DNA from 2 places in the Escherichia sp. TC-EC600-tetX4 genome. Region 2 is predicted to be linked to the other one. Evidence: predicted binding sites of a transcription regulator. Region 2 holds the regulator's gene; the other holds the start of a gene.
The links. The regulator Fur, encoded in region 2, represses iron uptake genes when iron is present. The targets are predictions, from matches to a motif close to ATAATAATGAGAACNACTATCAA.

Region 1 (7,898 bases), 2.1 Mb from region 2:
GTAGGGTTTGGCGGATTTTTTTCTCCACATCTTCCCCGAACTCCCTGATTCCTTTAGGCATTGATTCGTGAACCTGGCGAGCGATTTGCTCAATTTTTTTCGGGTCAATCATTGTAGTTTCCCTGTACTGATAGGTGTTGAGTGCCATTGTAGTGCGATAAGGGTAAGTCATAAACCAGAATTATGTGAAGCTATGCGTTGCTGCCGCTAATCATTAGCGTTATAGTGAATCCGCTTATTCTCAGGGCGGGGCGAAATTCCCCACCGGCGGTAAATCAACTCAGTTGAAAGCCCGCGAGCGCTTTGGGTGCGAACTCAAAGGACAGCAGATCCGGTGTAATTCCGGGGCCGACGGTTAGAGTCCGGATGGGAGAGAGTAACGATTCTGTCGGGCATGGACCCGCTCACGTTATTTTGGCTATATGCCGCCACTCCTAAGACTGCCCTGATTCTGGTAACCATAATTTTAGTGAGGTTTTTTTACCATGAATCAGACGCTACTTTCCTCTTTTGGTACGCCTTTCGAACGTGTTGAAAATGCACTGGCTGCGCTGCGTGAAGGACGCGGTGTAATGGTGCTTGATGATGAAGACCGTGAAAACGAAGGTGATATGATCTTCCCGGCAGAAACCATGACTGTTGAGCAGATGGCGCTGACCATTCGCCACGGTAGCGGTATTGTTTGCCTGTGCATTACTGAAGATCGCCGTAAACAACTCGATCTGCCAATGATGGTAGAAAATAACACCAGCGCCTATGGCACCGGTTTTACCGTGACCATTGAAGCAGCTGAAGGTGTGACTACCGGTGTTTCTGCCGCTGACCGTATTACGACCGTTCGCGCAGCGATTGCCGATGGCGCAAAACCGTCAGATCTGAATCGTCCTGGCCACGTTTTCCCACTTCGCGCTCAGGCAGGTGGTGTACTGACGCGTGGCGGTCATACTGAAGCAACTATTGATCTGATGACGCTGGCAGGCTTTAAACCGGCTGGTGTACTGTGTGAGCTGACTAATGACGATGGCACGATGGCGCGTGCACCAGAGTGTATTGAGTTTGCCAATAAACACAATATGGCGCTCGTGACTATTGAAGACCTGGTGGCATACCGTCAGGCACATGAGCGTAAAGCCAGCTGAAAACCGCTGCTTAATTTACTGCCTTAATCAAGAAACCGAAGTTGTAGCAGGCTTCGGTTTTTATTTTTCCCTGCTATGCAAGATGTTAATTCCGCTTCTCTTTCTATGAGAAAATTTCATTAATATCAGGCATTCTTTTTCATTATGATCAAAATCATATAATTGTTCCGTTATTATGCGACCATATGAATATATCCGAAAAAGGATATGTGAAATTTATACGCTAAATGTTTAGTATTGTTAAATATTAAGGGTAAAAGGATGTTTATCGCCTGGTACTGGATTGTATTGATTGCTCTGGTTGTGGTGGGTTATTTCCTGCATTTGAAACGTTATTGTCGGGCGTTTCGCCAGGACAGAGACGCACTGCTTGAAGCGCGGAACAAATACTTAAACAGTACGAGAGAAGAGACAGCCGAAAAGGTAGAATAAGGCTTTCGTGAAGCTGGCAGAAGTTGTCCATGCGCTGGACAACTTCTGATGTTGTTTTTAACCAATTCCCGCCGTTTGTAGCAGCACTAAACTGAATCCCATCACTGACATTCCACATAGTACGCCATAGCTGGGGTTATTATTAGGGTCAATCTCTTTGGCGAGCGGCATTAATTCATCAACCGAGAGCGCCACCATAATTCCTGCAACCGCCGCCATGATTGCCGCCATGACCACCGGGGAAATCATGCTACCGAGGATTAACCACGCCAGCACACCACCAAGAATTTCTGCTAGTCCAGAAATCCCCGCCCACAGAATCGCGGTGCGTTTAGACCCCGTTGCCGCATAAACCGGGCCTGCCACTGCCAGACCTTCAGGGATATTGTGCAACGCGACGGCCAGTGCGATGCCAAATCCCAGCTCCAGGTTGCTGCTCGCCGTGACAAAGGTGGCAATCCCTTCCGGGAAGTTATGCAGACTGATGCCGAGAGTGAGCAGAATGGCTGTGCGCTTGATCGATTTTGGCAACGGCTGCACCGATTTTTGCATTAAATCCTGCGGATGAGCATGTGGCAACATGCGGTCCAGGCCAAAATAGCCAAGCAGACCGAAGATAAACATTCCATAACCCAACACAGGCGACATTCCTTCAGCTGCTAGTGCGGCAGGAAGCATTTCCATTAATGAGATGAGCAACATGATCCCCGCCGCAAAACCTAGCGAAAACGCCAGTAAGCGGTTCGAGGGTTTTTGCCCGAGAACGCCGAGAAACGCGCCAATAAACGTGGCTGCCCCCGCCAGTATGGTCAGAATGAGAGGTACTGACATCGACAACTCCTTATAAATCTTCACCTTCAGGCAGATCGTCAAAATAACTGATGATCATCATCATTGTTATCCGGGTTCTTACTCCGCCGAACAAGCGTATTGTGAGGATATCAAAATGACACCTTTAGTTAAGGATATCATCATGTCTTCAACACGTATGCCAGCATTGTTTTTAGGTCACGGTAGTCCGATGAACGTGCTGGAAGATAATTTGTATACCCGCAGCTGGCAGAAGTTGGGGATGACATTGCCACGCCCGCAAGCGATTGTGGTGGTTTCGGCTCACTGGTTTACCCGTGGAACAGGAGTGACCGCGATGGAGACGCCGCCCACGATTCATGACTTTGGTGGCTTCCCGCAGGCGCTGTACGATACGCATTATCCTGCTCCGGGTTCGCCTGCGCTGGCACAGCGTCTGGTTGAGCTGTTAGCGCCGATCCCGGTGACGCTGGATAAAGAAGCCTGGGGCTTTGACCACGGCTCGTGGGGCGTGCTGATTAAGATGTATCCTGACGCTGATATCCCGATGGTGCAGTTGAGTATCGACAGTAGCAAACCTGCCGCCTGGCATTTCGAAATGGGGCGCAAACTGGCAGCGCTGCGAGATGAAGGAATAATGTTGGTCGCCAGCGGTAACGTGGTGCATAACCTGCGCACAGTGAAGTGGCACGGTGATAGTTCACCGTATCCGTGGGCGACGTCGTTTAATGAGTATGTGAAAGCGAATCTGACGTGGCAAGGGCCAGTGGAACAACATCCTCTGGTGAATTACCTCGACCATGAAGGTGGCACGTTATCGAACCCAACGCCAGAGCATTATTTGCCGTTGTTGTATGTGTTAGGTGCGTGGGATGGGCAGGAGCCAATTACCATTCCGGTTGAGGGTATAGAAATGGGCAGCCTGAGTATGCTGTCGGTGCAGATAGGCTAACAATTACCGGATGGCGAGTGCCATCCGGTATCGTGGCTTATTCAACAAAAATATGTGGATAAAACCGAGACATATCCTGGGTGATCAATGCACGGTCTTCACGAATGCCAATTCCGGCGGGTTGATCGTTCACCAGCCAGCTACCAATCAGCATATAGCTGTCGCCGAATTTCGGTAACGGGTGGAATTGCTGAACAATCATCCCTTCTTCGCCATACGGACCTTCCGCTGCTTCAATGGTTTTGCCGTTCTCAATGATCGACACGTTTGCGCCTTCACGGGAGAAGATCGGTTTAACCACATATTTTTCCATTTGCGGATGATCATCTTCCGCAAAATAAGCGGGCAGCAGGTTCGGGTGATTCGGGAACATCTCCCACAGTAGCGGTAGAAGTGCCTTGTTGGAGATAATGCTCTTCCACGCCGGTTCCAGCCAGCGTACGCCTGCATCCTCCAGCTTGGTTGAGAACATCTCACGCAACATAAATTCCCACGGATACAGTTTGAACAGGTTGGAAATTACCTGATCCTGTAAATCCGTGAACTGACCTTTTTCACCTAACCCGATATCATCGATGTAGAGGAACTCAGTAGCAATTTCAGCTTCCGTTGCGCAGTCCTGCAAATACTGAATGGTTCCGCGATCTTCCACCGTGTCGCGACAGCAGGTGAGATGCAGCAACTGGAAGCCATACTGTTCACGCAGCTCAACGAAGCGATCGATCAGTTTTTCTTGCAGACTGTTAAACTGGTCGCTGCCCTCCGGCAAGTTACCGGCGTTAAGCTGATCTTCCAGCCAGATCCACTGAAAGAACGCCGCCTCGTATAGTGACGTTGGCGTATCGGCGTTATTTTCCAGAAGTTTAGGTTCACCAGTGCCATCCCACGCCAGATCAAGACGCGAATAAAGCGATGGCTGGTGCGTCAGCCATGACTGGCGCACAAAACTCCAGGTGTGTTTTGGAATGCGGAATTTGGTCATCAGCTCATCGCTGGCGATCACTTTTTCCACCACTTTCAGGCACATCTGGTGCAGTTCGGCGGTGACTTCTTCCAGCTTTTCAACCTGGGCGAGGGTCAACTTGTAGTAAGCATCTTCACACCAGTACGGCTCGCCGTACATGGTGTGAAAATTGAAACCGTATTCGTGGGCTTTCTCACGCCAGTCCGGGCGCTCGGTAATACTGACTCTTTCCATCGGTATCAGCCACCCATTGAACGAGAAGAGGTACCGGTTGCACTACGCTGCATAGTGCTTTGTTTGGCAACAGATTCACCAAAACCGCCACGGGTAACGGTAGTGGTGGTCGCCGGTTTTGGTGCCATTGCCGTCTTCGGTACGGTCATGGTGCGGCCTGGCTGGGCTGCGCCATAGTTTTTACCCGTCGCGTCGGTATATTTACCGTAAGCCGGACTGGCTGGGTTTTTCGAGGAGAACAGCGGCTGCTGTGCAAATCCCGCGCCGCCGCCCATCAGACGCCCCATCATGTAACCGGCCATCAGCGGCATCCAGAAACTCCCGCTGGATTGCTGGGCCTGCGCCTGGTTTTCTGGTGCCATGCCAGCCTGGGCTGGTGCCTGCTGGCACTGACCTTCACCAAATTCAGCAACACAGTCTTCACGGGTGGCGTATTTCGGCGCAGTACGTTCGGCTTCTTTCAGCGCATTGTTGTACGCGGTGGTACATTCGGCGCTTTTGCCTGGGTTTGCAGCTGAACAGTCGTCAGCATTTTGATAGAGAGACACTGTTTCATCACTCTTTTCACAGCCAGCCAGCATAAAAACAGTGGCAACCGCGAGAGCGACTGGTGTCAGATGGCGTGCGCTCCAGTTTTTGCGGAACGATGCGTGGCGTATGGATTTTGTCCGTTTCATTTTTGTCTTCCGGGACCAGTGGTAAATACCCATCAGAATAGAGGATGGCTGGTCGAAATTGAAGCGAGAAGGGGGAAGAATGCGGCAGATAACCCGTATCTTTACGTTGCCTTACGTTCAGACGGGGCCGAAGCCCCGTCGTCGTCATCAGTTACGGAAAGGGTTATGACCGTTACTGGTGGTAGTGCGTGCGGATGTTTGCTGAACGACTGGTGCCGGGCTATCAGGCGCATAACCATCAGCAATAGCATTCTGTTCCGGCGTTTGCGGTGCAACGTTTTCCGGATTAGTGGAAACCGGTTTGCTCAGCGCATTGTTCAGTGCCAGCAGATCCTGCTCGTTCAACGTACCCAGAGCTGACTTAATATTCAGCTGATTAATCAGGTAGTTATAACGCGCATTCGCCAGCTCTTGCTTGGCGTTGTACAACGTGGTGGTCGCATCCAACACATCAACAATGGTACGCGTACCGACCGAGTAGCCCGCTTCCATCGCGTCTAATGAGCTTTGAGCGGAAACTACGGCTTGTTTGTAGGCGTTAATGCTACTGATAGATGCATTAATGTTGTTGAAGGAGGAACGCACGGTCTGCACGACGCTACGATGGGCACTTTCCAGTTGCTCGCTGGCACCGACAAAGTTGTACTGTGCCTGTTTCACCTGCGAGTTAACCATTCCGCCCTGATAAATCGGCAGCGAGAAGCTCAGGCCAACTTTGTTCTGGCCCATATTGCTATCGTCATACTGGGTACCAGCGGCACCACGGGTTTTCGAACCGCTATAAGAGGTGTCAGAAATCCCGGTAGAAGCCGTTAAATCCAGAGTCGGTAAGTGACCATCCTGCGCCTGGCGAATTTGCTCGCGCGCCAGGTCCTGGCTCAAGCGTGCCTGTAACAGCGACAGGTTGCGTTTTTCGGCTTCTTTCAGCAGCGCGTTAACCGGCTGTGGTTTGTCGGTTTTAAAGTTTTCGACATTCAGCGCAGCCAGTTCCGGATAGTAGTTACCGGTGATCTGGCGCAGCTGCTCTACCGCGTTATCAAGGTTATTACGTGCGGTCACTTCGTTCGCCAGCACGGTATCGTACTGTGCGCGGGCGTTCTGCACGTCGGTGATCGCTACCAGGCCCACGTTAAAACGTTGGGTGGTTTGATCTAATTGACGGTAGATCGCTTCTTTTTGTGCCTGTGTATAGGAAAGAACGTCAATAGCATTCAACACGTTGAAATAAGCGGTCGCGGTGTTGAGGATCAAGGTTTGCTGATCGGTCTGATACGTGACGTCCTGAATCCCTGCTGCTTTTTCCTGCAGCGTTAACGCACGCCATTTCGACATATCAAAAATGGATTGAGTTAACTGCAAGGACGCACTGGTCGCGTTAGAGTTGATGCCGTTCGCGTCGCGGTAGCCGTTGCTATAGGTGTAATCTGCACCTAAACCTAGCTGTGGCAGTAATGGACTGCGCGCTTCATTAATTTTTTCAAAGGCAGCATCACGATCGGCGGCAGACTTACGCAATTCCGGGTTACTAAGGCGTGCTTGCTGATAAACTTGCATCAGGTTCTCGGCCTGGCTCAACGAACTGAACCCAGAAAGGCTCAGGCCGATAAGAATGGGGAGCAATTTCTTCATTTGCATTCCTTGTGGTGAAGCAGTATTTAGCGCGATCAAACTGTAAAATTATTGCGGATTCTAGCAGAAGCCGCTACCGCAAAAGGTTGGCGTTACGTGCCATAGGGCGTTAATGTGCCTCAATTTAACACATGACTGCTCAAACGGCAGTCAAACGTCGCTGAAATTCACATTTAATTCACTATTAGTGCCAGGACATTAACAATGCTTAAGCCAGACAACCTGCCCGTTACATTTGGCAAAAACGATGTAGAAATTATTGCACGAGAAACACTTTATCGCGGCTTTTTTTCATTAGATCTTTATAGATTTCGTCATCGTCTATTCAACGGGCAAATGAGTCATGAGGTGCGGCGGGAAATTTTTGAGCGCGGTCACGCCGCAGTCTTGCTACCCTTTGACCCAGTGCGTGATGAAGTTGTGCTGATTGAGCAGATTCGGATTGCCGCGTACGACACCAGCGAAACCCCTTGGCTACTGGAGATGGTTGCCGGGATGATTGAAGAGGGTGAAAGTGTGGAAGATGTTGCCCGTCGCGAAGCGATTGAAGAGGCGGGACTGATAGTCAAACGGACCAAACCGGTGTTAAGTTTCCTGGCAAGCCCGGGGGGCACCAGTGAGCGTTCGTCAATTATGGTGGGCGAAGTGGACGCCACGACCGCAAGCGGTATTCACGGTCTGGCTGATGAAAACGAAGATATTCGCGTTCATGTGGTAAGCCGGGAACAGGCATACCAGTGGGTAGAAGAGGGGAAAATCGACAACGCAGCGTCGGTCATCGCTTTGCAATGGCTGCAGCTGCATCATCAAGCGTTAAAAAATGAGTGGGCATAAATGAAGCGTTACACACCTGACTTTCCTGAAATGATGCGCCTGTGCGAGATGAACTTTTCACAATTGCGCCGTTTGTTACCGCGCAATGACGCACCCGGCGAAACTGTAAGCTATCAGGTGGCAAACGCACAATATCGGCTGACGATTGTGGAATCGACCCGATACACTACCCTGGTGACAATAGAACAGACTGCGCCCGCGATCAGTTACTGGAGCCTTCCGTCAAT
Region 2 (7,898 bases):
GTAGAGTTCATCATCAACTTCAATCGTTTTCATCTTAATCCAGTGCAGTGTCTTAGCTGAATACAAGTCGCCAGGAGTATATGAATAAATCCCGGCAGCGGATAGCGTCAAGCCTGGCTTGCAGAAAAACTCGGAATAAACCTTATTTGTTGCAGCCCTGTGGCACAATGGTCAACATAATACCCTAACCCGACAACGCGAAAAAAAGAACTTTGCCATGAAATTGAATATCCGCGCGCAAACTGCACAAAACCAGCACAATAATTCTCCCATCGTTCTTGTCCACGGTCTGTTTGGCAGCCTCGACAACCTTGGCGTACTGGCTCGCGATCTGGTAAACGATCACAATATCATCCAGGTTGATATGCGTAACCACGGTCTTTCACCGAGAGATCCGGTAATGAATTACCCGGCGATGGCGCAGGATCTTGTTGATACTCTGGATGCACAGCAGATCGACAAAGCAACATTTATCGGTCACTCCATGGGCGGTAAAGCGGTAATGGCACTTACTGCACTAGCCTCCGATCGCATCGATAAACTGGTGGCGATCGATATCGCGCCGGTCGACTATCACGTACGCCGTCATGATGAGATTTTTGCGGCTATCAACGCGGTCAGTGAATCGGACGCACAAACTCGCCAGCAAGCAGCAGCAATAATGCGCCAGCATCTTAATGAAGAAGGGGTGATTCAGTTTCTGCTGAAATCTTTTGTTGACGGGGAGTGGCGCTTTAACGTGCCGGTATTGTGGGATCAGTATCCGCATATTGTAGGTTGGGAGAAAATCCCGGCATGGGATCACCCTGCCCTGTTTATCCCTGGCGGCAATTCTCCGTATGTTAGCGAGCAGTACCGTGATGATTTACTGGCTCAATTTCCACAGGCACGGGCGCATGTGATTGCAGGCGCGGGTCACTGGGTCCATGCTGAAAAACCGGATGCGGTATTACGCGCTATCCGTCGCTATCTCAATGATTAACGCAACTGATTAAAAACCCAGCGTCCGCGTCGCTTTCCGCGCGTGGGCGTTGGCGTGACTCATCGCGCTGATGTATTATGGCGCGCTATCCATCCGGGCAGAGGCCTGGCTGATTGTTTCCCCCGAAGTCACCAAGATCATGGCCAAAGAACAAACGGACCGTACGACATTAGATCTGTTCGCGCACGAGCGTCGACCGGGACGACCGAAAACTAATCCGCTTTCGCGCGATGAACAGCTGCGTATTAATAAACGCAACCAGCTAAAACGCGACAAAGTACGTGGCCTTAAGCGTGTCGAACTGAAGCTGAACGCGGAAGCTGTCGAGGCGCTGAACGAGCTGGCGGAGTCGCGCAATATGAGCCGTAGCGAACTGATCGAAGAGATGTTAATGCAGCAACTGGCGGCGCTGCGTAGTCAGGGCATCGTTTAAATTTCCACTTTCATGTAGCACAGTGTGCAGTCCTGCTCGTTTGCTGATTCCGCAAGACTGCCTGTTCTGCTATGATTGCCTTTATCCGTGGGCAATTTTCCACCCCCATTTCAATAAGTTTCAAGAGGTTATTTCACTCATGGCTATCACTGGCATCTTTTTCGGCAGCGACACCGGTAATACCGAAAATATCGCAAAAATGATTCAAAAACAGCTTGGTAAAGACGTTGCCGATGTCCATGACATTGCAAAAAGCAGCAAAGAAGATCTGGAAGCTTATGACATTCTGCTGCTGGGCATCCCAACCTGGTATTACGGCGAAGCGCAGTGTGACTGGGATGACTTCTTCCCGACTCTCGAAGAGATTGATTTCAACGGCAAACTGGTTGCGCTGTTTGGTTGTGGTGACCAGGAAGATTACGCCGAATATTTCTGCGACGCATTGGGCACCATCCGCGACATCATTGAACCGCGCGGTGCAACCATCGTTGGTCACTGGCCAACTGCGGGCTATCATTTCGAAGCATCAAAAGGTCTGGCAGATGACGACCACTTTGTCGGTCTGGCTATCGACGAAGACCGTCAGCCGGAACTGACCGCTGAACGTGTAGAAAAATGGGTTAAACAGATTTCTGAAGAGTTGCATCTCGACGAAATTCTCAATGCCTGATGTGATGCGGCGTAGACTCATGTCTACGCCGTATTAATAGATAATGCCAATCAAAATAATTGCTACAAATTTGTAACTTTTGCTGTTGTACCTGTACAATGTCCCGGTGTTCAAGTGGCCTTGCCGTTGTAAATGTAAGCTGTGCCACGTTTTTATTAACAATATTTGCCAGGGACTTGTGGTTTTCATTTAGGCGTGGCAATTCTATAATGATACGCATTATCTCAAGAGCAAATTCTGTCACTTCTTCTAATGAAGTGAACCGCTTAGTAACAGGACAGATTCCGCATGACTGATAACAATACCGCCCTAAAGAAAGCTGGCCTGAAAGTAACGCTTCCTCGTTTAAAAATCCTGGAAGTTCTTCAGGAGCCGGACAACCATCACGTCAGTGCGGAAGATTTATACAAACGTCTGATCGATATGGGTGAAGAAATTGGTCTGGCTACGGTATATCGCGTACTGAACCAGTTTGACGACGCTGGTATCGTCACCCGCCACAATTTTGAAGGCGGTAAATCCGTATTTGAACTGACACAGCAACATCACCACGATCACCTGATCTGCCTCGACTGCGGCAAGGTTATCGAATTTAGTGATGATTCCATCGAAGCGCGTCAGCGTGAAATTGCCGCAAAACATGGCATTCGCCTGACTAACCACAGTCTCTATCTTTACGGTCACTGTGCCGAAGGCGATTGCCGCGAAGATGAACATGCGCACGAAGGCAAATAAGCCAGCCTGAACGAGAAAAGCCAACCTGCGGGTTGGCTTTTTTATGCAAGGGAAATAAGAAAAGCGAGAGTTACAGCTCTCACTTATTTGTTATTACTGCGTATTTCCTGCCAGACTTTATCACAATCGGCTTTCACCGCCTGATCATTTCCGGTTTGCGTTGCACGCAGACACTGCTGATAATCCAGTACGCGTACACTTTCCTGGTCGGCAAACTGCTGATGTTGTTTCTCTTTCTTCAGCACGTTTAACACGCTCTGGCAGGCTTCAATTTTTTCTGGCGAACCTTGTGCGGTGTTGATACAGGCGCTGTATGCCTCTTTCAGACGACTGTCTTCCTGTGGCGCGGTTGATTGCGCACAAGCTACCAGCCCCGATGCCATTATGGCGATGAGAATCAGTTTTTTCATAGCAAATTCCTCAAACGTGCGGCAGGCACAAAACCTGCCGCGTCGGGCATCAGAAGATGGTGAATGGTGCGATTACCATAAATTTCACGTCACGCTCATCCTGGAAGATGTTGCCGTAACCACCGCCCCAGCTTGGGATGTCGGAGTGGTTGTCGTATTCGGTGAAATGCAGTTTGAACATCGTGCCTTTGGCGCGACCGTCCTGAATGGTATAGACCGCATCCAGGCTGTAGGCAGACTCTTCAATAGTCCGGTTTTTGTCGTAGTACGCATCCGGATTGCTCTGCCAGGTCGCAGGTTTAGCATCCCATGCGTAAACGTAGGAAGCGCCGATGGCGAAGCCTGGAAGATTCCAGTTTTTCAGGTCATACATCGCACCGAAGAAGACCGCTTTTTCGCCGTTGGCGTTGAAGTCAGAACGGTTATCCCACCAGATATCCAGGCGACCGTTTGAGGAAGCGTAGGTTGGAGTCATACGTTGCAGGAAGTATCCCTGCTGACCGTCAGCCTTAACCCAGGTGCCTTCGAGGCGCAAATCCACTACGTCAGCCGCCCGGTAACCAAAGGTCAACGCTTGCAGCCAGGCGGTGCCGTCATAAAGGTCGTTGACGCTGCGATCGTCAACTTTATCTCGGGTACCGTAGAACTGGTAGCTGGTGGTTAACGGGCTACCGGCGATATCAAATTTGTAGCTGGCTTTGGCAAAATATTGATCGATATACCCTTCCGCCTGACCAAATGCCGCTTCCAGTACGAAGTTATTTTTGAAGTCGTATTTCGCCCCAAAGGAGTGCAGATAATCAACTTTGGTGGTTTTATCGTTCTGATAAAACTCATCCATTTCCAGATGCCACGGCGCTTTGTATTCGTTGGTCCACATGTAGGAGAAACTCAACGCACCAGCATCGCCGTAATCAAAATTCGCCCCGGCTTCCGCCCCCTGATAAGTACCTGGCATAAAGCTCCAGTGCGGCGCTAACAGCGTTTGACCAGTTGGCTGAATGTAACCTGCCCTCGCCCAAACCGGACCGTATTTAAATTTGGCCGCAGCTTTATACAGGCTTATACCGCTTTTGTCGCCGGACCAGTCTTCGTCATAGGCTTTATTACTTTTTGAAAACGCGATTTCGTTCGGGTGGGAGCTGTCGCCGTTTTCCGCCATTTCAATCGCCGTAAACGCAGCAATATCAAGGCCGAACATATCAGCAGCATAACCGGACTGAAAATCGAGGTTGGCATTCCAGGTGGAGTGAGAAAGGTTGGTTTTGTATTTGTCGCCGTCGGTAACATCTTTACGGTCGCGTTCACGCTGCCAGTAATAGATACCGCCGGTTAAGGTTGAATCGTCGATGAATCCTTCGGCGCGAGCCTCCGGCATTGCCATAAAGCCCGACATTGCTGTAACACCGGCGATAGCCAGCGCCAGCGTACTACGTTTGCCACTAAACGTACGCATGGGTTAATCCTCTTTGACGTATAAATTGCTGCACCAAAGGTGAACAGCGAAAAAATAAAAATTAAAAAAGTAGCGTTGAGAAAAGTCTCGCTGACTACAGGAACAGACTATTTTTCGCGACGCGAATTATCAATCTCTTTCTGTAACCAGAATGTAAGAACATGAGCAACCGCACATATTTTGATGATTTTTGTTACAAGGCTTAAGTTTGCGGTTGAAAGGCTTGCAGAAGAATAAAAGCGTGAAATTCCAGCAAGATGAAAGCGGTTACATTTTATTTAATTATGTTTTGTTATTTTAAATTTATTTTATGGATAAATTGCGAAGCGGAATTAATTCGCGAAGAAAAGCAGAAAAAACGCCGCTGAACGCGGCGTTTTGGATTGTTTGCTGTTTCTTGCCGGATGCGGCGTGAACGCCTTATCCGGCCTACAAAAGCACGCAAACTCAATATATTGCAGAGATCATGTAGGCCTGATAAGCGTAGCGCATCAGGCAATTTAGCGTTTGAAACTGTTTGTCTGTTCCTTGCCGGATGCGACGTAAACGCCCCATCCGGCATAGCGAAACTTAAAATTACTCGCCTACTTTCGCCCAGGTATCACGCAGCCCAACGGTGCGGTTAAATACCGGTTTTTCCGCCGTAGAATGGCGGCTATCGAGGCAGAAGTAACCTTCACGCTCAAACTGGAATGCTTTACCCGCAACCGCATCTTTCAGCGACGGTTCAGCAAAGCCCTGTTTGATCACCAGCGATTCCGGGTTAATCACCGACAGGAAATCATCCGCAGCACCTGGGTTAGGCACGCTGAACAGACGGTCATACAAACGGATTTCAACCGGCAGCGCATGTGCCGCGCTCACCCAGTGAATAACACCTTTGACTTTACGACCATCTGCCGGATCTTTGCTTAAGGTATCGGCGTCATAAGTACAGAAGATGGTGGTGATATTACCTTCGGCATCTTTCTCGACGCGTTCTGCCTTAATCACATAAGCATTACGCAGACGCACTTCTTTACCCAGCACCAGACGTTTGTACTGCTTGTTAGCTTCTTCGCGGAAATCGGCGCGATCAATCCAAATCTCACCGCTAAACGGCACCTGACGGCTGCCCATTTCCGGTTTGTTCGGATGGTTCGGCATGGTAACCATTTCGCCTTCGCCCTGATAGTTTTCGATAACCAGTTTCACCGGATCGATAACCGCCATTGCGCGCGGCGCATTTTCGTTGAGATCTTCACGGATGCAGGATTCCAGCGACGCCATCTCAATGGTGTTGTCCTGCTTGGTCACGCCGATGCGTTTGCAGAACTCACGAATAGAAGCCGCAGTGTAACCACGACGACGCAGACCGGAAATGGTCGGCATACGCGGGTCATCCCAGCCTTCAACGTGCTTGTCGGTCACCAGCAGGTTCAACTTACGCTTGGACATCACGGTGTATTCCAGATTCAGGCGCGAGAACTCATACTGGCGCGGGTGAACAGGAATCGTGATGTTGTCCAGTACCCAGTCGTACAGACGACGGTTGTCCTGGAACTCAAGCGTACACAGAGAGTGCGTAATACCTTCCAGGGCATCGCTGATGCAGTGGGTGAAGTCGTACATCGGGTAGATGCACCACTTGTTGCCAGTCTGGTGGTGTTCAGCAAATTTAATACGGTACAGCACCGGATCGCGCATCACGATAAACGGTGAAGCCATGTCGATTTTCGCACGCAGGCAGGCTTTACCTTCTTCAAAACCACCGGCACGCATTTTTTCGAACAGCGCCAGGTTCTCTTCAACGCTGCGGTCGCGGTACGGGCTGTTTTTACCCGGTTGCGTCAGGGTGCCGCGGTATTCGCGGATCTGTTCCGGCGTCAGTTCATCAACGTACGCCAGGCCTTTATTGATCAGTTCGATCGCATAGGCGTGGAGCTGATCAAAATAATCGGAGGAGTAACGGACGTTACCAGACCAGTGAAAACCTAACCACTCTACGTCGTTTTTGATCGACTCAACATACTCGATATCTTCTTTTACCGGGTTAGTGTCGTCGAAACGCAGGTTGCACTGGCCTTTATAGTCCTGGGCGATCCCGAAGTTCAGGCAGATAGATTTCGCATGGCCAATATGCAGATAGCCATTCGGCTCCGGCGGGAAACGGGTGTGTACTGTGGTGTGCTTACCACTGGCCAGATCTTCATCGATGATCTGACGGATAAAGTTAGTCGGGCGGGCTTCTGCCTCACTCATCGTGGATTCCTCAAAGCGTAAACAACGTATAACGGCGTATGATCTTATAAGCGGGACAGGCTGACAACTGTTAGTTTTTTAAAATTGATAATCTAACAAGGATTATGGGGATGATTGATGAAAAAAAAAGCGGCAGAGAAGATCTCCACCGCTTGTCATTGTTGGATGCGACGCTCAAGCGTCGCATCAGGCATAAAGCAGATTACTTTTTGATTTCATACAGCGGTGTTTGACCCGCCACAATATGGCCCTGAGCTTTAATGATCAAGCCACTGAAATCGTCGATATTGCTGCAAACCACCGGGCTAATCATCGAGCGGGCGTTAGCGTTCAGGTAATCCAGATCCATTTCCAGAATCGGTTGCCCTGCGCTTACCTGCGCACCCTCTTCCACCAGACGTTTAAAGCCTTTACCTTCCAGCGCTACGGTGTCGATACCCATATGGACGACGATCTCCGCGCCTTTTTCGGTTTCCAGGCAGAACGCGTGGTTGGTGTTGAAGATTTTCACGATTGTCCCTGCGGCTGGTGATACGACGATTTTATCTGTCGGTTTCACCGCCACACCGTCACCCACCGCTTTGCTGGCGAATGCTTCGTCAGGAACCTGATCCAGTGCCACGACATCACCGGTAATCGGCGATACCAGCTCCGCGATAGATACCGCGTTTGGTACAGCCTGCGGTTTTGCTACAGGCGCGGCAGTTGCCGGAGTTGCTTCAGCTGACGCAGCGGCTACCGGACCACGGGCAACGACTTTCTTCATCGCATCGCCGATGGATTCTGCTTTCGCGCCAACAATCACCTGAATAGTCTGTTTGTTCAGTTTCACTACCCCAGAAGCACCCAGACGTTTACACATCGTATCGTTAACGCGGGCAGAGTCAGCCACTGTAAGGCGCAGACGGGTGATACAGGCGTCAATCGCTTTCAGGTTGTCAGTGCCGCCAACCGCAGCAATATAGTTGGTT

Region 1: a site for Fur is predicted at 2,450-2,472, ahead of zupT (zinc transporter ZupT). Genes of this name have one in related genera too.

Annotation. Positions count from the first base shown of each region.
Region 1 covers NZ_CP079924.1:700,817-708,714, forward strand. Annotated here, with positions in the region: gene ubiK (ubiquinone biosynthesis accessory factor UbiK) at 1-112, opposite strand, end outside; FMN riboswitch at 234-382, shown strand; gene ribB (3,4-dihydroxy-2-butanone-4-phosphate synthase) at 486-1,139, shown strand; gene yqiD (protein YqiD) at 1,401-1,571, shown strand; gene zupT (zinc transporter ZupT) at 1,629-2,402, opposite strand; gene ygiD (4,5-DOPA dioxygenase extradiol) at 2,545-3,333, shown strand; gene KXD89_RS03410 (glutathionylspermidine synthase family protein) at 3,371-4,531, opposite strand; gene KXD89_RS03415 (DUF1190 family protein) at 4,537-5,208, opposite strand; gene tolC (outer membrane channel protein TolC) at 5,356-6,837, opposite strand; gene nudF (ADP-ribose diphosphatase) at 7,042-7,671, shown strand; gene KXD89_RS03430 (DUF1249 family protein) at 7,672-7,898, shown strand, end outside.
Region 2 covers NZ_CP079924.1:3,166,064-3,173,961, forward strand. Annotated here, with positions in the region: gene seqA (replication initiation negative regulator SeqA) at 1-33, opposite strand, end outside; gene ybfF (esterase) at 218-982, shown strand; gene ybfE (LexA regulated protein) at 1,122-1,415, shown strand; gene fldA (flavodoxin FldA) at 1,555-2,085, shown strand; gene uof (fur leader peptide) at 2,295-2,381, shown strand; gene fur (ferric iron uptake transcriptional regulator) at 2,374-2,820, shown strand; gene chiQ (ChiQ/YbfN family lipoprotein) at 2,904-3,230, opposite strand; gene chiP (chitoporin) at 3,280-4,686, opposite strand; gene glnS (glutamine--tRNA ligase) at 5,263-6,927, opposite strand; gene nagE (PTS N-acetyl glucosamine transporter subunit IIABC) at 7,130-7,898, opposite strand, start outside.